Regions from separate parts of the Kitasatospora sp. NPDC093102 genome, predicted to be linked through region 2. Evidence: riboswitches for the same ligand, from Rfam matches in the RefSeq annotation. Region 2 holds a riboswitch; each other region holds the start of a gene.
What was found. Region 2 has a riboswitch for cyclic di-AMP ahead of AB0O11_RS30495 (LysM peptidoglycan-binding domain-containing M23 family metallopeptidase). Riboswitches for the same ligand answer to the same signal wherever they lie in the genome.
Positions count from the first base shown of each region.

Region 1: it holds a riboswitch for cyclic di-AMP, as region 2 does, so the genes downstream of both, AB0O11_RS11770 (glycoside hydrolase family 16 protein) here and AB0O11_RS30495 (LysM peptidoglycan-binding domain-containing M23 family metallopeptidase) in region 2, are expected to answer to the same signal.
Region 3: it holds a riboswitch for cyclic di-AMP, as region 2 does, so the genes downstream of both, AB0O11_RS04780 (NlpC/P60 family protein) here and AB0O11_RS30495 (LysM peptidoglycan-binding domain-containing M23 family metallopeptidase) in region 2, are expected to answer to the same signal.

Region 1 is NZ_JBFBFA010000006.1:239,622-249,198, reverse strand. Features, by position in the region: partial or broken gene aceB (malate synthase A) at 1-1,508, opposite strand, end outside; gene AB0O11_RS11780 (IclR family transcriptional regulator) at 1,801-2,598, shown strand; gene AB0O11_RS11775 (hypothetical protein) at 2,773-3,510, shown strand; gene AB0O11_RS11770 (glycoside hydrolase family 16 protein) at 3,574-4,974, opposite strand; cyclic di-AMP (ydaO/yuaA leader) riboswitch at 4,976-5,153, opposite strand; gene AB0O11_RS11765 (MoaF N-terminal domain-containing protein) at 5,632-5,961, shown strand; gene AB0O11_RS11760 (alpha/beta hydrolase-fold protein) at 6,102-7,244, opposite strand; gene AB0O11_RS11755 (TetR family transcriptional regulator) at 7,503-8,123, opposite strand; gene AB0O11_RS11750 (SDR family oxidoreductase) at 8,261-9,025, shown strand; gene AB0O11_RS11745 (GNAT family N-acetyltransferase) at 9,164-9,577, opposite strand, start outside.
Region 2 is NZ_JBFBFA010000036.1:39,523-49,099, forward strand. Features, by position in the region: gene AB0O11_RS30485 (RidA family protein) at 1-51, shown strand, start outside; gene AB0O11_RS30490 (DUF2470 domain-containing protein) at 173-892, shown strand; gene AB0O11_RS30495 (LysM peptidoglycan-binding domain-containing M23 family metallopeptidase) at 1,275-2,276, opposite strand; cyclic di-AMP (ydaO/yuaA leader) riboswitch at 2,279-2,416, opposite strand; gene AB0O11_RS30500 (MFS transporter) at 2,771-4,312, shown strand; gene purB (adenylosuccinate lyase) at 4,337-5,767, opposite strand; gene AB0O11_RS30510 (ATP-binding domain-containing protein) at 5,886-8,015, shown strand; gene AB0O11_RS30515 (MarR family transcriptional regulator) at 8,060-8,515, opposite strand; gene AB0O11_RS30520 (DUF3037 domain-containing protein) at 8,612-9,028, opposite strand; gene AB0O11_RS30525 (HipA family kinase) at 9,025-9,577, opposite strand, start outside.
Region 3 is NZ_JBFBFA010000002.1:312,349-321,925, forward strand. Features, by position in the region: gene AB0O11_RS04765 (hypothetical protein) at 119-382, shown strand; gene AB0O11_RS04770 (NYN domain-containing protein) at 519-1,949, shown strand; gene AB0O11_RS04775 (NlpC/P60 family protein) at 2,148-3,185, shown strand; cyclic di-AMP (ydaO/yuaA leader) riboswitch at 3,523-3,676, shown strand; gene AB0O11_RS04780 (NlpC/P60 family protein) at 3,687-4,811, shown strand; gene AB0O11_RS04785 (NlpC/P60 family protein) at 5,040-6,086, shown strand; gene AB0O11_RS04790 (hypothetical protein) at 6,170-7,309, shown strand; gene AB0O11_RS04795 (glycosyltransferase 87 family protein) at 7,332-8,702, opposite strand; gene AB0O11_RS04800 (glycosyltransferase family 4 protein) at 8,916-9,577, shown strand, end outside.

The DNA.
Region 1 (9,577 bases), on a different contig from region 2:
TCGCGCCAACGGCCGGCGCTGTAGGCCTCCTCGCCCAGCCCGGCGAGGAGGCCGGCCAGCTCCGCGGCGACCAGGCCACGGACCAGCTCGGCGGTGGCCTTCTCGCCCGTGTCGGACAGCACGACCCCGTTGTGGATCCACTGCCAGATCTGCGAGCGGGAGATCTCGGCGGTGGCGGCGTCCTCCATCATGTTGAAGATGCCGACGGCGCCCAAACCCCGCAGCCAGGCCTCGATGTAGCGGATGCCGACCTGGACGGCGTTGTGCAGCCCCGCGTGGGTGCAGGTGCCACCGGCACCGGCGATGTCGAGCAGCTGGGCGGCGGTCACCGGCTCGGCCGGGCCGGGGTTGTCCTTCTGGTGGGGGCGCTCTCCGAGCACCGCGTCGAAGGAGGCCCGGGCGACCGGCACCAGGTCGGGGTGGGCGACCCAGGAGCCGTCGAAGCCGTTGCCGGCCTCCCGGTCCTTGTCCGCCTTGACCTTCTCCAGCGCGGCCGCGTTGACCTCGGGGTCGCGGCGGCTCGGGATGAACGCGGCCATGCCGCCGATCGCGTGGGCGCCGCGCCTGTGGCAGGTCTGCACCAGCAGCCGGGTGTAGGCGGACATGAACGGCGAGGCCATGGTGACGCTGTTGCGGTCCGGCAGGATGTAGTGCTCGCCGGCGTCGCGGAAGTTCTTGACGATCGAGAACAGGTAGTCCCAGCGCCCGGCGTTGAGGCCGGCCGCGTGGTCGCGCAGCTCGTAGAGGATCTCGTCCATCTCGAACGCGGCGGTGATGGTCTCGATCAGCACGGTCGCCCGGATCGTGCCGTGCGGGATGCCGAGTTCGGCCTGGGCGTGGGTGAACACGTCGTTCCACAGCCGGGCCTCGAGGTGGCTCTCGGTCTTCGGCAGGTAGAAGTACGGGCCGGAGTTCGGGTCCCCCGCACCCTTGGCCAGCAGTCGGGCGGCGTTGTGGAAGAAGTAGAGGCCGAAGTCGACGAACGCGCCGGCCACCGGGGCGCCGTCGACCAGCAGGTGGTTCTCGTCCAGGTGCCAGCCGCGCGGACGAACCACGACGGTGGCCAGCTCGGCGGCGGGCTTGAGGGTGTAGGCCTTCCCCGCCTCGCTGGTGAAGTCGATCCGGCCCTCGAAGGCGTCGATCAGATTGACCTGGCCGCTGACCACGTTCTCCCAGGTCGGGGAGGTGGCGTCCTCGAAGTCGGCGAGCCAGATCCTCGCCCCGGAGTTGAGCGCGTTGACGACCATCTTGCGATCGGTCGGGCCGGTGATCTCGACCCGGCGGTCCTGGAGCGCACGGGGCGCCTCGGCGACCTTCCAGTCCCCGGCCCGGATCTCGGCGGTCTCGGGGAGGAAGTCCAGCGTGCCGGCGGCGGCGATCTCGGCACGGCGGCTCCCCCGCCTGGCCAGCAGCTCCTGCCTGCGCCCCTCGAAGGCGCGATGGAGCCCGCCGACGAAGGCGATCGCCTCCGGCGTGAGCACCTCCTCCGCCCGGTGGACGCGAGGACCGGCGACAGTGACGACCGGAGCGGCGAGAGAGGAGGCGGTTGGGGGTACCCCCGGCCGGAGGCTGGGGGAGGGCCCCTGATCTGCAGCCATGAGCAGGACACTCCTAAGACGGTTGAGCCTGGCGAGGGGAGCTCCGGTGGGAGGTTCCTCGGGGAACTTCCTCGATCGGAACCCGCCTGTCGGCGAGTTCGATTCTGTAAGGTGGAGACTAGTTTCCGCGATACAGAATTTCAACGGTTTGTTGAAGAGGTCGCCGGGACTCTACTCCTCCCCGACAGCGAAGGGAACGCCGGTGGTTGCGACCCCCGACCCAGCATCGACGACAGGCGCCGACCGCACGGGCGGCGGCGTACAGTCCGTCGAACGCGCCTTCCAACTCCTGGAGGCGCTGGCCGACTCCGGCGGTGTGGCCACCCTCAGCGAGCTCTCCACCAGTTCCGGCCTCCCGATGCCGACCATCCACCGACTGGTTCGTACCCTCGTCCAGCAGGGCTATGTCCGCCAGGACACTGCGCGCCGCTACACCTTGGGCCCCCGGCTGATCCGCCTCGGCGAAACGGCCGGCCGGCTGCTCGGCAGCTGGGCCCGCCCGTACCTGGCCGAACTCATGGAGGCCACCGGCGAGACCGCCAACCTGGCGGTGCTGGAGGGTGGCGAGGTGGTGTACGTCGGCCAGGTCCAGTCGCGCCGCTCGATGCGGATGTTCACCGAGGTCGGCCGACGGGTGCAGCCGCACTGCACCGGCGTCGGCAAGGCGCTGCTCGCCCAGCTGCCCGAGGACGAGGCCCGCGCCGCCCTCGGCCCCAACCCGCTGCCCGCGCACACCGAGTACACGGTCACCGACCCGCAGGAGTTGATGCGCCAGCTCGTCGAGGCGCGCGAGCGCGGCTACGTGGTCGACGACCAGGAGCAGGAGATCGGCGTCCGCTGCATCGCGCTCGCCGTCCCGGGCGCGCCGACACCCACGGCGCTCTCGGTCTCCGGCCCGGAGGCTCGCATCCGGGCCCTGGAGGGGCAGGCCGGGGCCGCCTCACTGGTCCCGGTGATGCACCGGATCGCGACCCGGCTGGGGCAGGTCCTCGCCCCCTGACACCCCGTCAACCCCCCTTGTCGGACCACCGGGTCGGGGCGGCGCGCCGCTTCATCCGTTCGGGCGGACGACGGGCGGGTTGCCCCCGGGCTCCGATGCCGGCTCCGCCACCCTGGTGCCGACGCCGCCCGCGACGGCGCGGACGGCCGGGACGCGAGGGCAGGGTGAGCGGGGATGGAGCAGCAGCACCGGGACGTTCGGGGCGGTGAGGCACCGGGCGGCCACGTACCGGGCAGTGACGTGCGGAGCGGTGGCGCACGGCCTGCCGCGAGAGACCGGGGGTTCGGCGGGGCCGCACTGGTCGCCGCCCTGGCGGCGGGATGCGCGGTGACGGTGCTGGCCACCGACCCGTCCTGGGCGCTGCGGCAGCCCGAGCCCCGGCCCGCGGTGGAGGTCGTCGCGACGGGCGCGTCCGGGGTGTCCACCTTGCCCGCCCCGGCGAAGCCCGGAGCAGCGACGGGCACAGGACCCGAGGCCTCCACGCTGCCCGCGCCGGCCGCCGCTCGCTCGTCCGACTCCGACCTGGAGGTGGTCCGGACCGCCCCGGACCCGGCCACCCCCGGCGGCACCACCACCGTCCGCGCCTTCGTCGGCAACGGGGGCCCGGACACCACCGCCTCCCCCTTCACGGTCGTGGTCACCCTGCCGGAGGGCGTCAGCCCGGAGGGCCCGTACTTCCCTTCCGACTGCCGGGTGCTGGGCCACCGCCGCATCGTGCGGTGCGTGTTCGGGCCCGGACTGCGGGAGGGGCGCAGCGCGACCGCCCTCATCCCGGTCCGGCTCGACCCGGAGCTGCCGGCGGGCAGGCTGAGCGGCGGCTCGGTCGTGGTGCGCGGCGCGGACGACCGGAACGAGGGCAACAACCGGCAGCCGTTCGACATCACGGTGGTCGAGACGACTGCCGCCTCCTGAGTCACGCCGTCCTGCCGGTGGGGCCGGCCCGACCGGCGGGACCGTCCTGCCCGTGGCCCGGTCCTACCGGTAGACGCGGACGTAGTCGGCGGCGAAGGTGATCGGGGCGGTCCCCTGCGGCGCGGGGTGGTACTGCCCCGCGCACACCGAGAGGTTGAGGATCAGGTGCGCCGACCAGTTGGCGCCGACGCCCTTTCCGTCCGAGAAGACCTTGACGCCGTTGACGTACCAGTCCACCGAGTCGGCGCCGTAGTACGTGCCGATGGTCACCCACCGGTCCTTCGCGATGGCGCTCGCGTCGGTGTGGTACCTCGCGTTGCCCGGGTTGACGTGGTTGGTCAGCTCCAGCAGGTTCGGGTTGTCGGGGTGGTACTCGAAGGAGTCGACCTCGCCGTTGCCGTTCTTCCAGGTCCACAGGGCCGGCCAGGCGCCGCTGCCGGCGGGCAGCTTGACCCGGGTCTCGGCGTAGTCGCCGGTCCTGACCTGGAAGCCCTCGTTGGAGCCCTCGGTGGTCAGGAACCCGGTGTTCCAGGACTGCTTGCCGTTCTCCAGGACCGGCCCGCCGGGCGTGGCGGTGAAGGTGGCGACCCCGTCGGCGACGCTGACGTTGTTCCTGTTCAGCCAGTCGAGCTTGCTGTCGCCCGGGTTGTGGTTGCCGTACTTGTACGCGGTGCTCTTGTCGCCGACCCAGCGCCGGCCCCAGCTGATCGCACCGTTGAACTCGTCCGACCAGGTCAGCGACTTGCCGGCGACCGGGGAGGACGGCGCCGGGGCGCTCGGGCTCGGGGTGGCGCTCGGGGTCGACGTGGTCGTCGGGCTCGACGTGGTCGCGGTGGTCGCGGTGGTCGCGGTGGTCGCGGTGGTCGCGGTGGTCGCGGTCGGCTTGGCCGTCGGGGTCGGCTTGGCGGTCGAGGTCGGGGCCGGCGTCGGCGTCGGGGTCGGGGTCGGGGTCGGAGTAGACGCCCCGGCGGCGGAGACGACCAGCTGCTGCGAGGGCAGGTTGTGCCAGGCGCCGCCGAGGTCCTGCCAGAAGCCGAACTGGGTGTACGTCCCGGCGGGCAGGGCGCGCGCACCGCTGGTGAAGTCGACCCCGCTCGGGCAGATCCGCACGTCGGAGGCGTTGCCGGGGAAGTCGAGGTTGTTGCCGCGCGCGTCGCGCACGCCCACACCGACGGTCTTCGCGGTGAAGCAGGCCGAGGAGTGCAGGCCGAGCGAGGCGGTGGCGGCCCTGCCCGCGACCATGGTGGCGGGGCCGAGCCGGTCCTGGGTGACGGCCGGCGCGATGACGGCCTGGGCACCGGTGACCGCCGACAGGCCGAGCAGCCCGGCGCCGCTGATGGCGAACGCCCCGGTGGCGGCGAGGGCGGCGTTGCGTCCGCGGTGGGACGGACGGGCGTGGCGCGGTCCACGGCGTCGGGCGGCCGCGGGCGCCGGCCGGTGCGTCGAGCTGGCAGGCTTGGGCATGGGGTGACCTCTGCGACGCCTGCGAGGTGAGTTGTCGGGTTCGGGCTGAGGTCGCCCGGCCGCCTGCGGAGCGGCTTCACCCCTGGCCGCGGCCCGTACGCCGTGGCGTGGTGTACGGGCCGGGCGCTGACCGTGGTTCCCCCGCTCCCGTCCGCTGTGGTGCTCGGCGACCCGCCAGCGGGTGGACAGGATTCGGCGTCCCGGCGGCGGGGTCCGCGAGGGCGGACGACCGTTGCAGGCTAGGTGGGTCGTACGTGTGCGGACAACTCGGCCGGGCGGGTTGTCGCGCAGCTCACAGTGGTGTCGATCAACGACGCTGCGTGGCAGTCGAGTTGATCAATTTCCGGGAGCGGGAGGGCCAAGGCGGGCCAGGCGGCGCGGTGGTGTCCACCCCGTACTGCGCGGTGTACGCGCCGCAGCAGGTCGGTGTGTGGGGGTGCGTCTCATGGCCGGACGGCAGAACCGGCGCGCGCTCCCGCCCATGTGCCGGTCGCACATCCGGGCGGCCGCGTGGTGGCGGACCGTACCGTGGCGAGCGCCTGACCGAGTGGGCCCGGTCGGATAAATTGGAAGCCTGACATCAGCCGCTGTGCACAAGAGCGGCGAGCCCGACCGGATGCTCGCCACGACCGAACAGGAACGAGGACCCGCCCCACCATGACCGCGCCCCTGCCCGCCTTCGCCGGCCGTACCTACCTCTTCCGGGCCGACAACGGCGCGGCCTTCCGCAACACCTACTCGGCCGACGGCACGCGGCTGCGCTGGGAGGGCCTCGGCGAGTCCGCGGGCCAGTGGGAGGACGTGCGGCTGCACGTCGCCGAGGTCGCGCCGGAGATCTACTTCGTCAGCTGGACGGAGCAGAGCGGGATCACCGTCAGCCACGTGATGGACCTCGGCAGGCTGACGGTGCGGGCCTTCTGGACCTTCGAGGGCGAGGGCGGCCGGGTCGGCGAGCTGCACACCGGGACGCTGGAGCGGGTGGCCTGAGCGGCGGGACCGCTGGGCGGGATCCGTACGGCTCGTGAACGACCGAACCCCCGGGCCGTGGCCCCGGGGGTTCGGTCTTCTGCCCAGCCTGTTCGGATGGTCCGGGCGGTCCGGGCAGTTGGTTCTGGTGCCGCTCCCCGTCAGACGGTCTGGTTCGGCACCTTGAGGTGCTGGGACAGCCACTCCAGCGAGGAGGGCAGCAGGGCGCTCCAGGTCTCGAAGTTGTGGCCGCCGTTCTCCAGCATGCTGTACGAGACCTTCATCGGGCTCTGCGCCGCGTCGACGAAGGCCTCGGTCTCCTGCCGGTAGTTGCCGTCGCCCTTCTTGGTCCCGGCCAGCAGCACGGACACCTTGGGCTGCGGCAGGTTCTTCAGCCGCCACAACAGGTTGGCCTCGTCGCGGCGCTGCTTGCTGCCGCCGAACAGGTCGCCCGTGGTCGGGTCGTCGGCGGCGTCGTAGTAGGCGGAGAGGGCGACGGCGGTCGGGAAGACGTCCGGGTGGCGCATGGCCAGCTTGAGCGCGCAGTAGCCGCCGGTCGAGTTGCCCATGAAGGCCCAGGCCTGCGGGTCGCTGGAGACCCGGAAGCTGGCCTGGATCGCCGAGGGCACGTCCTTGGTGAAGTAGGTGTCGGACTGCGGGCCGTTCGGGACGTCCTCACACTCGGTGTCCTGCGGCAACGCGGGCGAGGGACGCACCAGGACCATGACGGTCGGCTGCATCCGCCCTTCCTGCAGCAGCTTGAGCGCGGCACCCGGGTAGTTGAAGCGGGTGATCAGGTTCTCGGCGATTCCTGGGAATCCGGTGCTGACGATCACGGCCGGGAACTGCTTCTGGGCGTACTCCGGCTGGAAGTACTGCGGGGGCAGGTAGACGTAGCCCTCGGTGGACAGCCTGCTGACCGCGCCGTCGATCCGGACCTTGCGGATCTCGCCGGACTGGCCGGGCTCGCGGCCCATCGCGCCACCGCCCTTGACCGCGGCCTGCCCCATCGTCTCCACCATCAGCCGGCCGGAGGCGTCCGCCTTGTTGTGGATGACCACGGGGCCGGTGTCGCCGGTACCCAGCAGGTCGTCCCAACTGCTGTAGAAGGCGAAGTAGTTGTTCGCGACCAGGCCGAGCGCGGCGAGTACCGCGAGCTGGGTGGCGAGCAGCGCGCCGATCCGGCCGAGCACCGCCTGCCAGGTCCTCTTCGCGAGTCTGGGCCACAACCAGACCGTGCCGACCATCATCACGACCGCGATCAGTGCGGTCAGCGCCAGCACCTTGTGGCTCGTCAGACCCATGTCCTTCTTGCTCCCACGCCTCGAACTCCAGTCCCCTCCGCTGGGGACATCCGAGGAGGCCACCCCGGTTCCCCCGCCGGGGCGCGAGGACCAACCCTAACGCCAGCTGGGAGGACGCCGATCGCGGCTGGGAGGTTGCGGGGAGCAGGCCAGACGAATGACAACTTTCAGATGACAGATTTCGAAATCTGTCATCTGAAAGTTGTCACCTGTCGCGGGCCGCCACCGCCCACGCCGCCGGCCGGGAACAGGCCGGGCTCAGCCCACCCGCTCCCAGAGCCGCAGCCCCGCCGTGAGTTCGCGCATGCAGCGCGCACCGAGGTCTCGCGGGGAGCCCGGACCGGCGAGGGGCGCGTCGGAGGAGGCCCACTGCTCCAGGGCCACCCGGATCGCCGCGGTCGCGGCGGCGGCGGCCAGCCGGATCTCCAGCGGATCGGTGTCGTCCGGGAAGCGCTCGGCGAGGGCGGCCCGCAGCCTCTCCTCCGAGTCGGCGTGGACGCGCTGCCAGGTGGCGTTCAGCCTCGGGTCGCGCAGCAGACCGCGGGCCCACTGCATCATCTCGGCCCGCGCCTCGTCGGCCGGGGTCAGCGAAGCGGCCGCCGCGCGTTCCAGCGCCTCCCGGGGCGGCAGGTCCGCCGGGCTCGCCACGAACAGCTCCACCCACTCCTGCCCACCCGCCGCGAGCAGCGGGGCGACGGCATCCTCCTTGACGGAGAAGTACCGGTAGAAGGTGCGCAGCGAGATGCCCGCGGCGAGAGCGACCTCCTCGGCGGTGGTCGCCTCCGCTCCCCGCTCCGCGAAGAGCGCGGCGGCGGCACGGGCGATCTCCAGTCGAGTGGCCTCACGGCGGCGCTGGGTCAGGGTCGGGCGTCCGGTCACGGGACCAGCCTACGCGGGCGGATGCCAAGGAGGCACGTTGCGACGGAGCGGCACGATGAGACTTTTTGGCACAGCGTGCCATCAGGGCGTACCGTGTCTTTTGAGGTCGAGAGACCACGAACGAACGGAGTACCACCATGGAGCGCTTCAGCGGACGGAACGTCCTGATCACCGGCGGCGGCTCGGGCATCGGCCAGGCCACCGTCCACCGGATCCTCGCCGAGGGCGGGAAGGTCGTCGCCGTCGACGTCAACGAGGACGGCCTGAAGAAGACCCTGGACCGCGCCACCACCGAGGGGACCGCGGACCGCCTGACCATCCAGGTGCTGGACATATCGGACGAGGCGGCCGTCGTCGCCGGCGTCGCCGAGGCGATCGCAGGCCTGGGCGGCCTGGACGTGCTGGTCAACGCGGCCGGCATCCTCCGCTCCTCGCACACCCACGAGACCACCCTGGAGTTCTGGAACAAGCTCCTCGCGGTGAACCTCACCGGCACCTTCCTGATGACCCGCGAGGCGCTCCCCGCGCTGCTCGCCGGCGGCAAGGGCGTGGTGGTCAACTTCAGCTCCACCTCCGCGAGCTTCGCCCACCCCTACATGGCCGCGTACGCCGCGACCAAGGGCGGCATCCAGTCCTTCACCCACGCCATCGCCTCGGAGTACTCGAAGCAGGGCCTGCGCGCGGTCTGCGTCGCGCCGGGCAGCATCGACAGCGGCATGACCCACAACCCGGGCCTGCCCGCCGACGCCGACTTCAGCCTGCTGGCCAAGCTCTCCCCCGCCCTCGGCCAGGGCTTCGCCGGCCCGGAGACGGTGGCCGGCGTGATCGCCATGCTCGCCTCCGACGACGGCGCCTTCGTCACCGGTACCGAGCTCCGCATCGACGGCGGCACCCACATGTGACCGGTCGGTGCGGTTGACGGCGGGGCCTGTGCCATCCCCCGTACGGCACAGGCCCCGCTTCCGCGTTCTCCCGGCGCCGCCGCACGGGGACGCCGGGGCCCGGCCGCTGCCCCGCTTCCGAGCCGGGTACGACGGCCGTCACCGCAGGGGCTTCACCAGGAGGAGTTCCCGGGTGACCCCGTCGGTGAGCAGGTCACCGGGCTCCGCGAGCGGGACGAAGCCGTGGCGACGGTAGAGGGCGAGCGCCGTCCGGTTGCCGGGGAGCGCGGCGAGGCGCAGCGTGATGCCGCCGGTGGCCCGGGCCCAGCGTTCCACCTCCTCGATGAGCCGGTCCGCGACGCCCCGGCCGCGGGCCCGTGGGGCGACCCAGAGCGAGCGCAACTCCCGTACGCCGTCCGGTGATCCGGGGAGACCGCCGACCAGGCCGACCGGGCCGTCGCCCAGGAAGGCCACGACGTGGTGGGCGTCCGGGAGGTGGAGCCGGTCGCGCCAGCGGTCCTCGCCGCCCTGGTGCCAGTCGGCGAGGCCGGCCTTGAAGGCGCCCGGCGCATC
Region 2 (9,577 bases):
CCGCAGGAGCCGATGCTGGTCGAGATCGACGCCCAGGCCGTCATCGGCTGACGCACCGCCGCACCGAAGGGCCCGGACGCCACCCGGGCCCTTCCGCCCGTCCGGGCGCCTGCTTGCCACACCCTCACCCTCGCATTAGGTTAGGCTCACCTAACTTACTGGAGGTCCGTCCATGAGCCTGCCCACCGGCGACACCGAGGTCCCCGAGCCCACCACCGCCGAACGGATCCACAGCCTGCTCAGCACGACCTCCTCGCTCACCGTCCGCGCCCTGGGCGAGCACCACCACCTGGACACCCCGGTCTCCGTGCACGGCTCCCGGCTACGACTGCGCGCCGCCCTGGACGACCCGCTCACCGCGGCCGCCGCCGGCGCCACCGACGGCCTCGCCGTCGTCCTCGACGTCACCGACGTCTCCCCCGTCGCCGTCCGCGACCGGGTCCGCGCCCGCCTCACCCTGGCGGGCCGGCTGCACCCGGCCCACCTCACCGACGACGGCCTCGGCGTGCACCTGCGGGTGGACGTCGCCCACGCCGTCCTCGCCACCCCGTACGGCACCGGCGCGATCACCGCCGGCGACCTCGCCCTCGCCGCCCCCGACCCGCTGGCCCGGCACGAGGCCGCGCTGCTCACCCACTTCGCCGACGACCACGCGGAGGCGCTCGACGTCCTCACCCGGCTGCTCGACCCTGCCGTGCTCGCCCACGAGCCGGAGATCCGCCCGCTCGCACTGGACCGCTACGGCCTGGTGCTGCGCCTGGACCACCCGCACGGTCACCGCGACGTCCGCCTGGTCTTTCCCGAACCGGCCCGGGACACCGACGACTTCGGCCACCGGATGCACGAGCTGCTGGCCGCGGCCCAGTACGGCCTGCCGGTCCACCGGCACTGACCCCGGGCCGCGACGCGAGCCCGCCGGAAGTGTCGTCCGGCCTCCTCACTTCCCGGACCCGCCCGGCCGGACCGGCCGGGCGCCGGCCGTCCGACGACACGGCGCGCCGGAGCCACTCGCACGACGGTCGAAGACCGTCAGCGCACCGGAGTTGACGCCTCGTTCCACCGCTCGGACGACGCAGCCGGCCCGGCTCCACGAGGAGGTCCTCGTGGAGCCGGGCCGGCCTGGGCGTGTCCCGCGCCCATGTCCGCCGTGCGGCGATCACCCGGTCGAGCGGTCACCCGACATGACCATCCCGGAGGATCGATTCGCCCCGCAGCAGCGGTGGTTCCTGAAACCTTCGGGGCTCAGGGCCCCGCGAGGTCGGAGTGCCTCGGGCTCAGAGCGCGACGCCGTGCGCGCGCAGGAAGGCGACCGGGTTGATGTCCGAGCCGTACTCCGAGCCGTTGCGGATCTCGAAGTGCAGGTGCGGGCCGGTCACGTTGCCCGTGGCGCCGGAGAGGCCGATCTGCTGGCCGACGGTGACGGCCTGACCGATCTTCACACCGATCGAGGAGAGGTGCGCGTACTCGGCGTAGTGGCCGTCGGCGAGCTTGATCTCGACCTGGTTGCCGTAGGCGCCGCCGTTGCCGGCCTTGACCACGACACCGTTGGCGACGGCGCGCAGCGGGGTACCGGTGGAGGCGATGAAGTCCTGGCCGGTGTGGTGGCCGGAGGCCCACATCGAACCGGCCACGCCGTAGGCGGTGCCGAGCTTCGGGTTGGCCAGCGGGGCGACGAAGCCGGAGGTGGCGGCGGCCACCGGAGTGGCGGTCACGACCTGGGCCGGAGCGGCGACCTGCACCTGGGTCTGGAGCTGCGCGGACGGCTTGGCGGCCTCGGTCTTCACCTGGACCTGGGCCTGCGGCGTGGCGGCCTGGGTCGCCGGAGCGGCCGGCTTGGCCGGGGCGGCGGGCTTCACCGGGGCGGCGGGCTTCACCGGAGCAGCGTCGGCGGCCGGCGCGGCGGCGTGGCCCGGCAGCGCGAGCTGCTGGCCCGGGAAGATCAGGTTCGGGTTGGCGCCGACGACCGAGCGGTTCTGCTCGTACAGCGCGCGCCAGCCGCCCTCGACGTTCTTGGCGTCGGCGATCTTGGACAGGGTGTCGCCGCCGACGACGCGGTAGCTCTCCTGCGCCGCCTGGGCGGCCGGAGCAGCGGCCTGCGCGGCAGGCTTGGCGTCGGTGGAGGCAGCGGCCTGCGCGACCGGGGCGGCCGGAACGATGTGGGCCTGGGCGCTCACCGCGGTCACGAGCGGGAGGGCGAAGGAGACACCGGTGACGGCGGTGGCGATGCCGATGCGGGCAGCGCGGGGCAGGGCGATACGACGAGCCTGAGCAGGCATGGGATTTTCCTCTCCGACGCCTGCGAGGTGAGCTGTCGGGTTCGGGCTGGAGTTGCCCGGCCGCATGCGCGGCTTCACCCCGAGCCGGTCCTGGACACCCGCGCCCTGAGGCGCGAACTCCGGTCCGGCGACTTACCTGTGGGTCCCCCACTCCTGCCGTACAGAGTTCGTCTCGAACCACCGGGCAGCGGCAGGACTCGGCGTTCCACCCGGTGGATCCGTCCGGACTGGCCGGGCGGTCGCTGAACTAAAACCCATCCGTTCGGGTGAAGCAATGTCGATCTCTTGAAACGGCAACGATCCCCCCGGGCGCAGTGACCCTCCGCAGGCCGGACCCCACGGTACGTACACAACCCATTCACCCCCCGCCACTGATCCACGACCCTGCGCCGAGATCCGCGACGCAGCGCGCCCGCCCGTTCACCCACCGCCCTCGGTCAACACACCCAGCGGTGACCCTTGTCACGTGCGCCCCGGCAGCGCAGGATTCGCCCGTGGCCACCTCCGAGGCCGGCACCCTGCGCCTGGGCACCGCGCAGGGGCGCTGGGTACTACTGGCGACGGTGCTCGGCTCCAGCATGGCGATGCTCGACGGCACCGTGGTGAACGTCGCCCTGCCCCGGATCGGCGCCGACCTCGGCGCCTCCCTGGCGTCCCTGCAATGGACGCTGAACGCCTATCTGCTCACCCTGGCGGGCCTGATCCTGCTCGGCGGCGCGCTCGGCGACCGGTACGGGCGGCGCAAGGTCTTCCTGGTGGGCGTGGTCTGGTTCGCCGCCGCCTCCGCGGCCTGCGCCCTCGCACCGGACATCCGGGTGCTGATCGCCGCCCGCGCCGTCCAGGGCATCGGCGGGGCCCTGCTCACCCCCGGCTCACTCGCCATGCTCCAGGCCGTCTTCCATCCTGACGACCGCTCGACGGCGGTCGGCCTCTGGTCCGGCTTCGGCGGGGTGTCGGCCGCGGTCGGCCCCTTCCTCGGCGGCTGGCTGGTGGACGGTCCCGGCTGGCGCTGGATCTTCCTGCTGAACCTGCCGCTCGCCGTCGCCGTGATCGCGGTCACCACCCGCTCGGTACCGGAGAGCCGGGACAAGGACGCCTCCGGCCGCTTCGACGTGCTCGGTGCCGTGCTCGCCGCCTTCGCCCTCGGCGCGGTCACCTACGCGCTGACCGCGGCCGGCGAGGGCCTGTCCCCCACCGTCTGGGTCAGCGGGGCGATCGGACTGGTGGCCGGCGTCGCCTTCGTGGCCGTCGAGCGCCGCGCCCCCGAGCCGATGCTGCCGCTCGGCCTGTTCTCCTCCCGGCTGTTCACCGCGGTGAACCTGGTCACCCTGTGCGTGTACGCGGCGTTCAGCGGCGTCTTCTTCCTGCTGGTGGTGCAGCTCCAGATCGTGTCCGGGTTCTCACCGCTGGTCTCGGGCTTCGCGCTGGTGCCGATCACCGTGCTGATGCTGGCGCTGTCCGCGCGCGCCGGGCGCCTCGGCAAGCGGATCGGCCCGCGCATCCCGCTCACCGTCGGTCCCGTGCTGTGCGCCGCCGGGGTGCTGCTGATGCTGCGCATCGGCCCGGACTCCTCGTACTGGGCGGACGTGCTGCCCGCCGTCACGATGATGGGCTGCGGAATGACCCTGCTGGTCGCGCCGCTGACGGCGACCGTGCTGGCCGCCGTCGAGGTCCGGCACGCGGGCATCGCCAGCGGGGTCAACAACGCCGCCGCCCGCGCGGCCGGCCTGCTCGCGGTGGCCGCCCTGCCGGCGCTGGCCGGGCTGAGCGGTGACGCCTACCGGGTGCCCGCCTCGGTCGACTCCGCCTTTCACACCGCGATGCTGATCTGCGCGGGCCTGCTGGTCGCCGGCGGGCTGATCGCCTTCGCGACCGTACGGGGCAACGTGCTCGCCCCCGAGGAGCAGGCGGTGGCCGAGCCGAACTGCGACTGGCCGTGCGGCACCACCACCCCGCCGTTCGACCCGGGCCACGTCCCCACGACGCGCGAGGGCCCCGCCACCGGTCCGGCGGCGGGGCCCTCGGCTCAGAACTGACCCGGCCTCAGAGGGTAGTGCCCGTCAGAGGATGTCGCCCGGCGCGTACTTGGCGGCCTCCGGGTAGGCGGCCGCGACGGCCTCCACCTGGCGGACCACCTCGGCGACCTGGGCACCGGCCGCACCGGTGAAGGACAGCCGGTCGGCCAGCAGCGCGTCCAGCGCGGCCCGGTCCAGCGGGATCCGCTCGTCGGCGGCCAGCCGGTCCAGCAGCTCGTTCTCCCGGACGCCCGCGCGCATCGCCAGCGCGGAGGCGACGGCGTGCTCCTTGATGACCTCGTGCCCGGTCTCCCGGCCGACGCCCGCGCGCACCGCGCCCATCAGCACCTTGGTGGTGGCGAGGAACGGCAGGTAGCGGTCCAGCTCGGCCTCGATCACGGCGGGGAAGGCGCCGAACTCGTCGAGGACGGTGAGGAAGGTCTCCAGCAGACCGTCGAAGGCGAAGAACGCGTCCGGCAGCGCGACCCGGCGCACCACCGAGCAGGAGACGTCGCCCTCGTTCCACTGGTCACCGGCCAGCTCGCCGGTCATCGAGGCGTAGCCGCGCAGGATGACGGCCAGGCCGTTGACGCGCTCGCAGGAGCGGGTGTTCATCTTGTGGGGCATCGCGGAGGAGCCGACCTGGCCCTCCTTGAAGCCCTCCGTGACCAGCTCGTGGCCGGCCATCAGACGGATGGTCTTGGCCAGGCTGGACGGCGCGGCGGCCAGCTGGACGAGGGCGGTGAGCACCTCGAAGTCCAGCGAGCGCGGGTAGACCTGGCCGACGCTGGTCAGCACGTGGTCGAAACCGAGGTGCCCGGCGACCCGGCGCTCCAGCTCGGCAAGCTTCTCGGTGTCACCGCCGAGCAGGTCCAGCATGTCCTGGGCGGTGCCGACCGGGCCCTTGATCCCGCGCAGCGGGTAGCGGGCGATCAGCTCCTCCAGACGGCGGAAGGCGACCAGCAGCTCGTCGGCGATCGACGCGAACCGCTTGCCCAGGGTGGTGGCCTGCGCGGCCACGTTGTGCGAGCGGCCGGCCATGACCAGCTCGGAGTGCTGGGCGGCCAGCCTGGCCAGGCGCACCAGCACCGCCACCGTGCGGTCCCGCACGTGTTCGAGGGACTGGCGGATCTGCAGCTGCTCGACGTTCTCGGTCAGGTCCCGGGAGGTCATGCCCTTGTGGATCTGCTCGTGCCCGGCGAGCTCGCTGAACTCCTCGATCCGGGCCTTCACGTCGTGACGGGTGACCCGCTCACGGGCGGCGATCGAGCCGAGATCGACCTGGTCGATCACCCGCTCGTAGTCGGCGACGGCGTTCGCCGGCACCTCGACGCCGAGGTCCTGCTGGGCCTTCAGGACGGCGAGCCACAGGTGGCGCTCGAGGACCACCTTGTGCTCGGGGGACCACAGCTGGGCCAGGGTCGCCGAGGCGTACCGGGAGGCCAGGACATTGGGGATCTGGGGCTTCGCGCTCACGCTTCGCAAGAGTAACAGCCGAGGTCACGCCGGGCGTCGGCGGATGGGGTAGGCTGGGTCAATTGAGCGCCTTTCAGATGACGCACCACAACCTCCTCACCGCAAGGATACCACATCGATGAGCGAACCTCCAGTGGCCGCACCGGACTCCAGCGGCGGCCTCGCCACGGCCCTGCGCACCGAGCAGGCCCACCTCACCCGGCTCTACGCCCGGCTGGACGCCGTACGCGAACGGGCCCGCCGCACCGCCGACGGCGCCCACGACGGCGCCGCGCCCGGCGGCACCCACCAGGCCCGGCTGGAACGCGAGGTGCGTGCGCGCGAGGCCGCCCGCCACGTCGCCCGGCTGGACGCGGTCGAGCGCGGCCTGTGCTTCGGCCGGCTCGACGAGCGCGACGGCACCGTCCACTACATCGGCCGCACCGGCCTCACCGACGAGACGTACGAACCGCTGCTGCTCGACTGGCGCACCCCGGCCGCCCGCCCGTTCTACACCGCGACCCCCGCCCACCCCGGCCCCGTGGTGCGCCGCCGCCACCTGCACACCCGGGGCCGCGCCCTCACCGGCCTGGACGACGAGGCGCTCGACCTCGCCGGGCTGGACGAGTCCGGTCGGCGCGCCCTGGTCGGCGAGGCCGCGCTGCTCGCCGCCCTCGACCGCGAGCGCACCGGCCGGATGGGCACCGCCGTCGCCACCATCCAGGCCGAGCAGGACCGGGTGATCCGCTCCCCGCTGTGCGGCGCCCTGGTGGTCCAGGGCGGCCCCGGCACCGGCAAGACGCTGGCCGCCCTACACCGCGCCGCCTACCTGCTGTTCACCCACCGCGCCGCGCTGGAGCGCCGGGGCGTGCTGGTGATCGGCCCCAACCCCGGCTTCCTGCGGTACATCGACGAGGTGCTGCCCGCCCTCGGCGAGACCGAGGTGGTGCTGCGCACCGTCGGCGAACTCTTCCCCGGCATCACCACCACCGGCGCCGACACCTCCGCCACCGCCCTGGCCAAGGGCGGCCCCTGGATGGCCGGGGTGCTCCGCCGCGCGCTGGCCGCCCACCAGACCGCCCCCGCCGAAGGCCTGGAGCTCGGCGACGGGTTACAGGTCTCCGCCTGGGCCTGCGCCCAGGCCCGGGACGCCGCCCGCGGCCTGCGGCTGCCGCACAACCGGGCCCGGGGTTTCTACCTGGGCACCCTGCTCGACGCCCTCGCCATCTCCCAGGCGCTCACCCTCGGCCGCCCGTACGACGACGAGGAGGCGCACTACGCCCCGCGCGAGCTCTGGGAGCGGGCGGACGTCCGCGCCGCACTCGACCCGCTCTGGCCCCTGCTCACCCCCCAGCAGCTGCTCGAACGGCTGCTCACCGACCGGGAGTTGCTCACCGAGGCGGCTCCCGAGCACGCGGCCGCCCTGCTCCGCCCGCCCGGCTCCCGCTGGACGGTCGAGGACGTCCCGCTGCTCGACGAGGCCGCCGAACTCCTGGGCGTGGAACGGGCACCCGCTCCCGCCGACCAGGATCCGGACGAACTCGCCTTCGCCCAGGGCGTGCTGACCATCACCGGGCAGACCGACGACGCCCTGCTGGACTCCGCCGCCCTGGCCGAGCGCTTCCGCGACGACGGCCCGTACCGCTCCACCGCCGAACGCGCCGCCGCCGACCGCACCTGGGCGTACGGCCACGTCGTCGTGGACGAGGCGCAGGAGCTGTCCGCGATGGCCTGGCGCGCCGTCCTGCGGCGTGTTCCGACCAACTCGCTCACCATCGTCGGCGACCTCGCCCAGACCGGATCGCCCGCCGGAGCCCGCAGCTGGGCCGAGATGCTCGACCCGCACCTGCCCGGCCGCTGGCGCGAGGAGCGGCTGACCGTCAACTACCGCACGCCGGAACCCGTCATGGCCCTCGCCTCCGCCGTGCTGCGCACCGCCGTACCCGGCCACCGGCCGCCCGAGTCCATCCGCCCGGGCACCGAGCAGCCGCGCGCGGTCCCCGTCCCGGACGGCGACTTCGCCGCCGCGCTCGCCCGGCGGCCCGACAGCCCGGGCACCCTGGGCGTGATCGCACCGGACGCCCTGGCCGGGCCACTGGACGCGCTCACCGTCGCGGACGCCAAGGGGCTGGAGTTCGACGCGGTCGTGGTGGTCGAGCCGGCCGCGCTCGCCCCGCGCGACCTCTACGTCGCCCTGACCCGGGCCACCCGCTCACTCACCCTGCTCCACCACCGGCCGCTGCCGCCGGAGCTCGCCGGCCTGCTCTGACCGGAACGGCACGGACGGCCCGCGAGGGTCGGGCGGCGCGGCTGCTACTGCGCGCCGCCCGTACGGCCGGCCAGCACCGGCAGCACCTGGGCGCAGATCGAGTGCAGGGCGACCCGCTGCTCGTCGGTCATCGCCTCGAAGGCCTGGTGGGTCCGGGCCATCTCGCCGCGGATGCGGTTCAGGATCTCCCGGCCCTCGGCCGTGATCACCACGATCTTGACCCGGCGGTCACCCGCCGCCGCCTCACGGTTGGCCAGGCCCAGCGACTCCAGCCGGTCCACGATCCCGGTGACGTTCGACGCGTCGCAGCCCAGCCGCCCGGCCAGCGCCCGCATCGGCACCGGCTCCTGCACCGCGCCCAGCGCCTTGGCCTGCGAGGAGGAGAGCCCATGCCGGGCCGCGGCCGCCGCGAAGTCCTGGAAGTACGCGGCACCGACGGCGGCCAACGCCTCCATCAACTCGGCGTTGGTCGGTACGGTCGTCGTCGCTGTCGAACCCATGGGGTCAGCGTACGACCAGGTGCTTCAGCAACTCAAGCTTTGACCGGGGCAACCGTCGGCGAGACACCTCACACCCGCTCACACCCGCCCGGCGCCCTACAGCACCAACTGGTCGAACAGTCGCCGCAGGTCCGCCTCCGGGTCCGCGGTCAGCCCGGTGTGCACCGGCCCCGGCTGGACGATCGCGCTGCGCGGCGCGGTCAGCCAGCGGAACCGCTGCCCGGCGCTGTCCCCCGCCGCCGGACCGGCCTCCGGCCCGCCGTGGCAGACCGCCTCGATCCCGTGCAGCGCCCGCCGCACGCCCTGCACGTCCGCCACCGGGTCCAGCGCCAGAAGCCGGGCCTGGTCCAGGTGGGTACGCGCGGCCAGGTGCGAGCTCTGCCGGCAGTACAGCAGCACCCCGACGTTGACGCACTCACCGCGCTCGACCCTCGGCACCGCGCGGATCACGGCGTACTCGTAGTCGTGCAGCTCGATGGTGGCCGGCAATGCGGGCAGCACGGGCTCGGTCATGCGGGCACCTCCGGCAGCCAGTCACGCGGACCGGCCAGTCGCTCGGTCAGTTGGGCACGGTACGCGGCGCGCACCTCGCCGGGCGAGTCGAAGCCGAACTCGTCCACCAGCCAGACCTCCGGAATCTGCGCCACCGCGTCCTCGATCGCCGCCTCGGCGAGCGGCGCGAGCGCCTTGTCGGCCGCCGCCAGGTCCGGCTGGGCCCGCAGCAGCGCGTGGTCGGAGGCGTCGTACGGACGGCGGATCCAGGCGGCGGCGCCCGACCAGTTGTGGTGGAAGATCAGGCTCGCGCCGTGGTCGATCAGCCGCAGCCCGCCGGTCGCCACCAGCAGGTTGGGGTTGCGCCAGGACCGGTCGACGTTGCCGATCAGCGCGTCGAACCAGAGCACCTGCCCGGCGAGCTCCGGGTCCACCTCGAAGCAGAGCGGGTCGAAGTTGAGCGCACCGCTGACGAAGGCCATCCCGAGGTTGGTCCCGCCGCTGGCGCGCATCTGTTCCTGGATCTGGTGGTCCGGCTCGCTGCGCGCGAGCACCGGGTCCAGGTCGATC
Region 3 (9,577 bases), on a different contig from region 2:
GTCGCGACGGTTGCCCCAGGCAATAGGCTTGGGGCGGGCATTCCCGCCTCCCGCCGCCGACGCCGGGGCTCCGGGGGGAGCGCCTAGCCCATGCAGGGACCACCCGAGAGGACCCCCGATGACCGTCCCCGCCCTGACTGCCGACACGCGCTGGCGCTGCACCCTGTGCGGCAACCTCACCCGCTTCGACGTGACCCGCACCGCGCGGGTGACCGAGTTCCTCCACTTCGACCTGGCCGGCGAGTCCAAGGTCGAGGAGACCGAGGTGCTGAGCGAGACCGTCGAGTCGGTGCGCTGCCGTTGGTGCAACGCGGTGGACCAGGTCGAGCTGGTGGCCCGGCCGGGCGCCGAGGGGGGCCAGGACCCCACCGAGCAGGGCTGATCCCCGCCGGTGCGACGGGTGGGTGCGCGGCGCACCCGCCCGTGCCGCACGGGACAATACAGAAACAAGACGCACGGAGCGTGACGACAGGGGCGGCAGCGGCCGTGCCCGCTGGACCAGGATCGGAGCCGAGGACGTGGTGGACGCAGCGAAGGAGCCCGGCGAAGCCCAGGGGCTTCAGCCCGCTGCGGCCGAGGCCTGGGCCGAGGCGGCGGGGGCGGCGAACGACCCCTCCGAGCCCACGGCGGAGCGCGCTGCCGAGAAGCTCGAACGGCCGCTGCCCGAGGGCGTGCGCCGGCGCGTGGTCGGGCTGGCCTCGGACGCGCTCGGCGGGCTGCCGTCGGCCGAGCTCCCCCAGGGCCTGCGCCAGTACGTCAAGTTCACCCCGGCGCGACGGGCCAAGTACGCGGCCACCGCGCTGGCGGCGGCGCTGGAGGCGGAACCGGCCTTCCGGGTGCGGATAGCGGAGCGGCTTCGCCTGGGACAGCCGGACCTGGTGAGGGCGCTGGAGTCGGGCACCGCCCCGGGTGCGGCCGATCCGATGGACGTCGCGGCCGCCGCCTACCTGGTGCGTTCGCCGGGCTGGAGCCGGCTGGTGACCGAGGCCGGTGAGGAGGCCGAGCGGGCCGGCGCCGAGGACGCGGCCGCGGAGGCGGCCCGGCTGGTGGAGAAGCTGCAGGCCGAGCTGGCCGAGGTGCGGGCCTCCGCGCGGGCGGACCTGGACCGGCAGCGGGCCGAGTCCGAGGGCGTCCGCAAGGAGGCCGAGTCGCTGCGCAAGAAGGTGCGGTCGCTGGAGAGCGACACCCGCCGGGCGCAGGCCGAGACGCGCCGGGTGACCGGCGAGCTGGAGGCCGTGAAGGCGCAGGCCGCGGCCGAGCGCGGCGCGGCCGAGACCGAGGCGCGCAGGCTCAGGCACCGGGTCGCCGAACTGGAGAACGCGGTCGAGCAGGGCCGCCGGTCGGCCCGCGAGGGGCGCAGTGTCGAGGACATGCGGCTGCGGCTGCTGCTGGACGCCGTGCTGCAGTCGGCCCAGGGGCTCCAGCGGGAGCTGGCGCTGCCGGTCTCCCAGATCCGCCCGGCGGACCTGGTGGAGGCGGTGGTGCCGGGGGCGGCCTCCCCGCACGACGTGGCCCGGCGTGGGCTGGCCGAGGACGATCCGGCGCTGTTGGACCAGCTGCTGGCGATTCCTCAGGTGCACCTGGTGGTGGACGGCTACAACGTGACCAAGACCGGTTATCCGACGCTGCCGCTGGAGCAGCAGCGGATCCGGCTGCTGGGCGGGTTGGCGATGCTGGCCCAGCGCACCCAGGCGGAGGTCACCTGCGTGTTCGACGGGCAGGACCTGGACGTCCCGGTGATCATGGCGCCGCCGCGCGGGGTCCGGGTGCGGTTCAGCCGGACGGGGGAGACGGCCGACGAGCTGATCCGCCGCCTGGTGCGGGCCGAGCCGCAGGGCCGCCCGGTGGTGGTGGTGTCCACCGACCGGGAGGTCGCGGAGGGCGTGCGGAAGGCGGGCGCGCGCCCCGTGGCGTCGGTGCTGCTGCTGAACCGGCTGGCCCGGCCCTGACCCCACCAAGCCGCGTGATGCCTGGTCAGGCGCGGTTCCGAGGCGGTGCGCGGCTTTCGTGAAGTCAGAGTGAAAGCCGGAGTTCACGCCTTCGGGGGAGTGGTAAAACGGATAGATCTTCACTAGGGTCTGGCGTCAAACCTATTTTTAGGAATCTCATCCCATCAGGTGAGTCCGAGGAAAGAAGGAGCCGGTCCCTTGGCCTCCCACCGCCGTCCCAAGCAGCCGAGCCGCGCGCGGATCTCCGTGCTCACCGCTGCCGCTGCGACCGCGGTCGCCCTCTCCGCCCAGGTGGCCGCGCACGCCGCACCGCAGCCGAACAAATCGGACGTCAAGGCGCAGATCGACCAGCTCCAGGAGGAGCAGGAGCAGGCGGCTGAGAAGTACAACGGCGCCAAGGAGCGGGCGGACCAGCTGCGCAAGCAGGCCGACCAGCTTCAGGACCAGGTGGCCCGCAGCCAGGAGCAGATGACCCAGCTCCAGGGTGGTCTCGCCGAGGTGGCGGGCGAGCAGTACCGCATGGGCGGCATCGACCCGTCCGTCCAGCTGATGCTCTCCTCCGACCCGTCCGGCTACCTGGAGAAGGCCTCCACCGTCCAGCAGGCCAGCACCAGCCAGGCCGAGGCGCTCAAGGGACTGCTGGACCAGCAGCGCCGGCTGGACCAGGAGAAGGCCGAGGCGGCCGCCGTGCTCGCCTCGCTGGACACCACCACCAAGGACCTGAACCAGGCCAAGGCGGACGTCAACACCAAGCTGAAGGCCGCCCAGGACCTGCTGAACTCGCTGAGCGCCGCCGACCGCGCCGCGCTGCGGGCCCAGCAGGCACAGGACGACCGCGCCTCGCGCGGCAGCGACCGGGTCGACCTCAGCAGTCTGCCGCCGGCCAGCGGCTACGCGGCCGTGGCGATGGCCAAGGCGATGAGCAAGCAGGGCTCGCCGTACGTGTGGGGCGCCACCGGGTCGACCACCTTCGACTGCTCGGGCCTGATGGTCTGGGCGTACGGGCAGGCCGGCGTCTCGCTGCCGCGCACCTCGCAGGAGCAGGGCCACTACGGCACCCGGGTGCCCTCGCTGGACCAGGCCCAGCCGGGCGACCTGGTGATCTACGGCAACGACATGCACCACGTCGGGATGTACATCGGCAACGGCATGGTGGTCCACGCGCCGCACACCGGTGACGTGGTGAAGGTGATGAAGGCCGACGCGATGTCGATCAACACCATCCGCCGGGTCTGACGGTCCGACACGCCCGAGGGGCTCCTCCGGGGCCTGTGAAAAGCGCCACCTCCGTGCGGGGGTGGCGTTCGGGTTTCCGGCTCCTTCGCGACCACATGCTGAGAACCGATCAGCCTTGCGTACGCCATTGGTTACCATCGGTCATTTTCACAAAGGAACTTGGGTAATCTTCCGTCTTTTTTCTGACAAGGATTTGAACGGATCACGGTTCAGTTACTAGGGTCGTGCCCCGAACCACCGCACTGTCGATCGCCCTGCCAGGGTGGCGGCGGTGGTTACCGCCGAGTTCGCGAGGCAGCGGGGCAGGTCGAAGCGACTGCCCGACAGGGGAGCCCAGTGGTCGGGGGCGCTGTGGAGCGGAGCCGGGGAACCACGTTCCTCCGGGGTGAATCGGCGCCAGGTCGGCCGATGGAACGGCCGTGAGGCGCCGTAGGGCATGCTTCCGGCCCGAACCCGTCAGCTCACCCGGTAGGCGGACGTAGGAAGAAGGAGTCCGCCTTCGTGGCGTCCCATCGTCGTCCCAAGCCCGCCGGTCGCGCCCGCGTCTCGATCCTCACCGGGGTCGCTGCCGCAGCCGTCGCCCTCTCCGCGCAGTCCGGTGCCCACGCCGACCCGCAGCCGACCAAGGAACAGGTCAAGGAGCAGGTCGACCAGCTCAACGAGCAGGCCGAGGTCGCGACCGAGAACTACAACGCCGCCCAGGCCAAGCAGCAGGAGCTGGAGAAGCAGGTCTCCGGCCTGCAGGACCAGGTGGCCCGTCAGCAGGCCCAGGTCACCGAGCTCCAGGGCGGCCTGGCCGAGATCGCCGGCGAGCAGTACCGCAACGGGGGCATATCCCCGACCGTCCAGCTGATGTTCTCCTCCAGCCCGGACAACTTCCTCAGCCAGGCCGGCACGCTGAACCAGGCCGGCAGCACCCAGAAGGGTCAGCTGAAGGAGCTCCAGGAGCAGCAGCGCAAGCTCGACCAGGACCGCAACGAGGCCCAGGGCAAGCTCGCCGAGCTGGAGTCGACCACCCAGCAGCTGAAGGCCTCCAAGGAGGAGGTCCAGGGCAAGCTGAAGGCGGCCCAGGACCTGCTCAACACGCTGACCGAGCAGGAGCGCCGGGCGCTCCAGCAGGCCGAGGAGAAGGCCGCCGCCGAGGCCCAGCTGAAGGCGGAGTCCGCGAAGCTCGACGCCGCGAAGGCCGCCGCCGACCGCGCCTCGCGCGACAACAGCCGCGGCGACCTCGCGGCCGGCACGACCACCGCTCCGGTGAAGGTGGCCGCCGGCAGCTCGCGCGGTGCCGCCGCGCTCTCGGCCGCCGCGTCCAAGGTCGGCAGCCCGTACGTCTGGGGCGCCACCGGCCCGGGCTCCTTCGACTGCTCCGGCCTGATGGTCTGGGCGTTCAACCAGGCCGGCGTGTCGTTGCCGCGCACCTCGCAGGCGCAGGCCTCGGCCGGCACCCGGATCGGTTCGGACATCTCCCAGGCCCAGCCCGGCGACCTGCTGATCTTCTACAGCGACGCCCACCACGTCGGCATCTACGCGGGCAACGGCCAGGTGCTGCACGCGCCCAAGCCGGGTGCGTCGGTGCGCTACGAGGCGGTCACCAACATGCCGCTGGCCTCCATCGTGCGGGTCTGATCCCGGCACGGACGCTTCCAGGCCCGGTCTTCCCCAGGGAAGGCCGGGCCTGCGGCTTTTCCGGCGGGGTCGACCTGATGTCCGATTAGGGGTCAAATATTCGAGTTGGGAGGGGTTTGGACTCGCTTGCCCGAACTCGCTAACGTCTGCCACCGGACTCCCGCTCGACGGCCGCCCGTCGTGGTGCGGCGGCGGGGGCCGCACCGCAGGATTGGAGCCGCTGCCGCCATGCCCGTGCACCGCCGTTCCCAACTGCTCACCCGGGCGCTGGTGCTGACCGCGGCCGCCGCCACCGCGCTGGGCGTGGCCGCCGGAGGCAGCGCCCAGGCCGCCCCCGGCAGCCCGGACCCGTCCGACCGCCAGGACGTCACGGCACAGGTGGAGCAGCTGTACGACGAGGCCGAGCAGGCGTCCGAGAAGGCCAACGCGGCGCAGGAGGCCCAGCGGCGGCTCCAGGGCGAGACCACGATCCTCCAGGGTGAGATCGCCGTCGCCCAGGACCAGCTCAACGAGCTGCGCGGCGACCTGGCGACGGTGGCCGGGGCCGAGTACCGCGGCGGCGGGATGACCCAGACCGCCCAGCTGATCCTCTCGCCCGACCCGGAGGGCTACCTGGCCCGCGCCCGCACCCTGGGCCAGGCCGCCGTGCGCCAGCAGGAGACCCTGCACGAGCTGGTCACCCGGCAGCGCCGGCTCGACCAGCGCCGCACCGAGGCGGCCGGCAAGCTCGCCGAGCTCGACCAGACCCGCCGCTCGCTCGCCGACAGCAAGCAGCAGATCCAGCAGCGGCTGGCCAAGGCGCAGAAGCTGTTGAACGGTCTGGGCGCCACCGAGCGGGCCCGGATGACGGCCCAGGACGCCCGGGACGCCGAGCAGCGCGCCACCCGGGGCACCGACCGGCTGGACCTCGGCACCGCCCCGCCCGCCTCCGAGCGCGGGGCCGCCGCGCTGGCGGCCGCGGTGCGGATGATCGGCTCCCCGTACGTCTACGGGGCCACCGGGCCGCACGCGTTCGACTGCTCCGGTCTGATGTACTACAGCTGGCGGCAGGCCGGAGTGACCCTGCCGCGCACCTCGCAGGCCCAGGCGTACGCCGGGCAGCGGATCAACCTGTCCGAAGCGCGACCGGGAGACCTGGTGATCTTCTACCGGGACATGCACCACGTCGGCATGTACGCCGGTGGTGGGGTGATCGTGCACGCCCCCCGTCCGGGTGCCAAGGTCCGCTACGAGAGCGTCTCCGCCATGCCGGTCTCCGGGGTGGTCCGGCTCTGAGCGCCCCGCTGTCCGGCCCTGCCGACCCCGCTGACCCCGCCGACCCCGCTGAGATAGCCCGGCCCCGGCCCCGCCCCCGCCGCGTGCTGTCCCGGCGGGGTGCGTTGCTGCTCGCGGCCGGCGGGCTGGTCCAGCTGTCGCTGCCGCCGGCCGTCCCGGCGGCGGCCCCGGCGCGGTCGGCGGACCGGTACGGCGAGGTGGCCGCCGCGCTCGCGGAGCGGGCGCGCTCGGCGGCGCCGTGGGCCGGGCTGCCGGTGGCCGAGACGGGGTACCGCAACCTGGTGCTCGCCGCCTCCGGCGGGCCGGAGCGGCTGACCGCCGCCGCCGACCTGGCGGTGCGGATCGCCGGGTACGACGAGTACCCGGTGGTGTACCCGCGCCGGATCGAGCTGGTCCGGGCCGGGGACGGCTGGCGGGTCGAGCGCGAGGAGAGCGCGGGCGGGCCGCCCGCGCCGTGGGACTTCGGGCCGCTCCGGTCGGCGCCGGGCGCCCACTGCCTGGTGCTCGGGCCGGTGGCCGGCCCCGACCCGGCCGAGCTGGTCGCGGTGGGGGACCGGGCGGTGCCCGCCGTCACCGAGGTCTGGGGCGGCGCCTGGCCGGGGCGGCTGCTGCTGGAGCGGCCCGCGACCGAGGAGCAGTTCGCCCGGCTGCTGGAGGGCGACCCGGACGGCTGGACGGGCATGGCGGCGGTCACCGTGGCCGCCCCCGGTGCGCCCTGGCACACCCCCTCGGACCGGGTGCTGGTCAACCCGGAGGCGTACGGGCGGCTCAGTGACTTCGGCCGCCAGGTGGTGATCACCCACGAGGCCACCCACGTCGCCACCAGGGCCGACACCCGGGCCTGGACCCCGCTGTGGCTCTCCGAGGGCGTCGCCGACTGGACCGCCTACCGGGACTCGGGCCGCAGCCCCCGGCAGATCGCCCCCGAGCTGGCCCGGGACGTCGCCGCGGGGAAGCCGCCGACCGCACTGCCCGCCGACCGGGACTTCGCCGCCGGGGCCACCGGCATCGCCCAGGCCTACGAGCAGTCCTGGCTGGCCTGCGAGCTGATCGCCCGCGTCCACGGCCCGCGGCGGCTGGTCGCCTTCTACCGGGCGATCGGCGCGGCCGACGGGCAGGGCGAGGAGCGCGAGCGCCGGACCGACCGGCTGATGCGCCGTGAGCTGGGCGTCGGCCTGGAGGAGTTCACCCGGCTCTGGCTGGAGCAGGTGGCGGCGCTGTGAGACGTGTCCGATCAGCGGCCGATCAGCGGCGCTGCTCGGCCGGGGTGCCCGGGTGGTCGATGCCGTCCAGCAGGTCCTGCTCGTAGGCGATGCCCGGACGCACCGGGTAGCCCGCGACGGGCAGCGCGGCGGGCTCGTGGTCCAGCACCACGGTCGGCGGCAGCGGCGCCTCGCCGCGGGTGGAGCGCCAGAGCCGGACGCAGGAGAGCACGGCCGCGGCCAGCAGCAGCAGGTTGCGCACGGCCAGCACGGTGACCGCCGCCGGGTCGCTGGCCAGGACCTGGGTGAACATGGTCGGGAACTCGACCAGGGTCAGCGGGCAGGCGAGCAGGATCAGCACCGCCACCGGCCGCTGGCTGCTGTTGCGCACGGTCAGGCAGACCGCCGCGACGCCGATCAGCCAGACCAGGTACTGCGGGCTGATCACCCGGCTGGTCACCACGAAGATCAGCAGCGCGCACAGCGCCGCGTCGTACATGGTGGCCGCGCTGCGGCGCTTGGAGGTGAAGCGCCACAGCAGCAGCCAGCCGAAGCCCAGCAGGGTGCCGGCCAACATCACCTTGCTGATCACGCTCACCCACGGCCCGAGCATCTCGGGGGAGCCGTAGTTCATGGTGACCTTGCCGTCCCAGGCCCCGGCGATCCGGGCGAAGTGCAGCGGCAGCGCGCCGAGCGATTCGACCTCGATGCCGCGGTCCTTCTGGAAGGCCAGGAAGTCGAAGGCGCCGTTCATCCCGGCCGCCAGCAGGAAGCCGATCGAGACGGCGGTGGACCCGGCCAGCGTCCAGGAGCGGCGGGTGCGGCGGCCGGAGGGAGTGCCGATCAGGCCGAGCAGCGGCCAGATCTTGACGATGCCGCCCAGGCCCAGCAGCAGCCCGCCGACCGCCGGGCGGCGGATCAGCGCCAGCAGGCCGGCCAGGGCGACCGCGGTGACGATGACGTCGAAGCGGTTGTAGATCATCGGGCCGAGCAGTGGGACGCCCACCACCCACAGCCAGGCGCCGGTCAGCGCCCGGCCCCGGCGCAGGCCGGTGCGCACCAGCAGCGCGGCCGCGGCCGCGTCGGCTATCCCGCAGATCACCCAGAACGAGACCAGGTACGACCAGGGCAGCAGGCCCGGCAGCAGGATCACCAGGGCGGCGCCCGGCGGGTACTGCCAGGTCACGTCGTCGAACGGGAAGGTGCCGGTCTGGAGCACGCCGTACCAGGCGTGGTAGATCATCCAGACGTCCGCCGTGACGTCCCCGCCGGGCGCCTTCAGCACGCCCGTCGCCAGCAGCACCAGCAGGGCGCGGGTGGCCACCCAGGTGGCTCCGAGCGCGGCGAGCGCCCCGAGCGGGCGGCCGAGGCGGCCGCGCGAAGAACCGGGCTCGGTGGCCGGGGCCAATTCCACTGCGCTCCCTCGTTCGTCTCGGACGTCCCCACCGGAGGCGTCGTATCGACGGACGCCCGGGCCGCCGCATCCGCGGCCTAGGTACTAGGACTGACCCGGGGGTCAAACGGTTGCCGTGCGCGGTTCCGTTCCCGGCGGGTCATGGTGTTGACCTATCGTACGGATCACCCAGCGGTACACCGCGCACCCCCCGACCGAACGAGCCGTGGCCTGATGCACAGAACCTTGATCGTCACCAACGACTTCCCGCCCCGCCCCGGTGGCATCCAGGCCTTCGTGCACAACATGGCCGTCCGTCAGCCCGCTGGCAGCGTCGTGGTGTACGCCTCGACCTGGCGGGACGGCAGCGAGGTGGCCCGCTTCGACGCCGAGCAGCCGTTCCCGGTGATCCGGGACCGGACGAAGGTGATGGTTCCCACACCCCGGGTCACCCGGCGGGCCGCCGAGATCCTGCGCGCGGAGCGGTGCGACTCGGTCTGGTTCGGCGCCGCCGCCCCGCTCGGGCTGATGGCGCCCACGCTGCGCCGGGCCGGGGCCGGGCGGCTGCTCGGCATGACCCACGGGCACGAGGCCGCCTGGGCCCAGCTGCCGGTCTCCCGGCAGCTGCTGCGCCGGATCGGTGCGGGCACCGACGTGCTGACCTACCTGGGCGAGTACACCCGCTCCCGGATCGCCGCGGCGGTCGGGCCGCAGGCCGCGGCCCGGATGGTCCAGCTGCCGCCGGGCGTGGACGAGACGACCTTCCACCCGGGCTCCGGGGGCGCCGAGGTGCGCCGTCGGCTGGGGCTGGCGGACCGGCCGGTGGTGGTCTGCGTCTCCCGGCTGGTGCCGCGCAAGGGCCAGGACACCCTGATCGAGGCGATGCCGCAGATCCT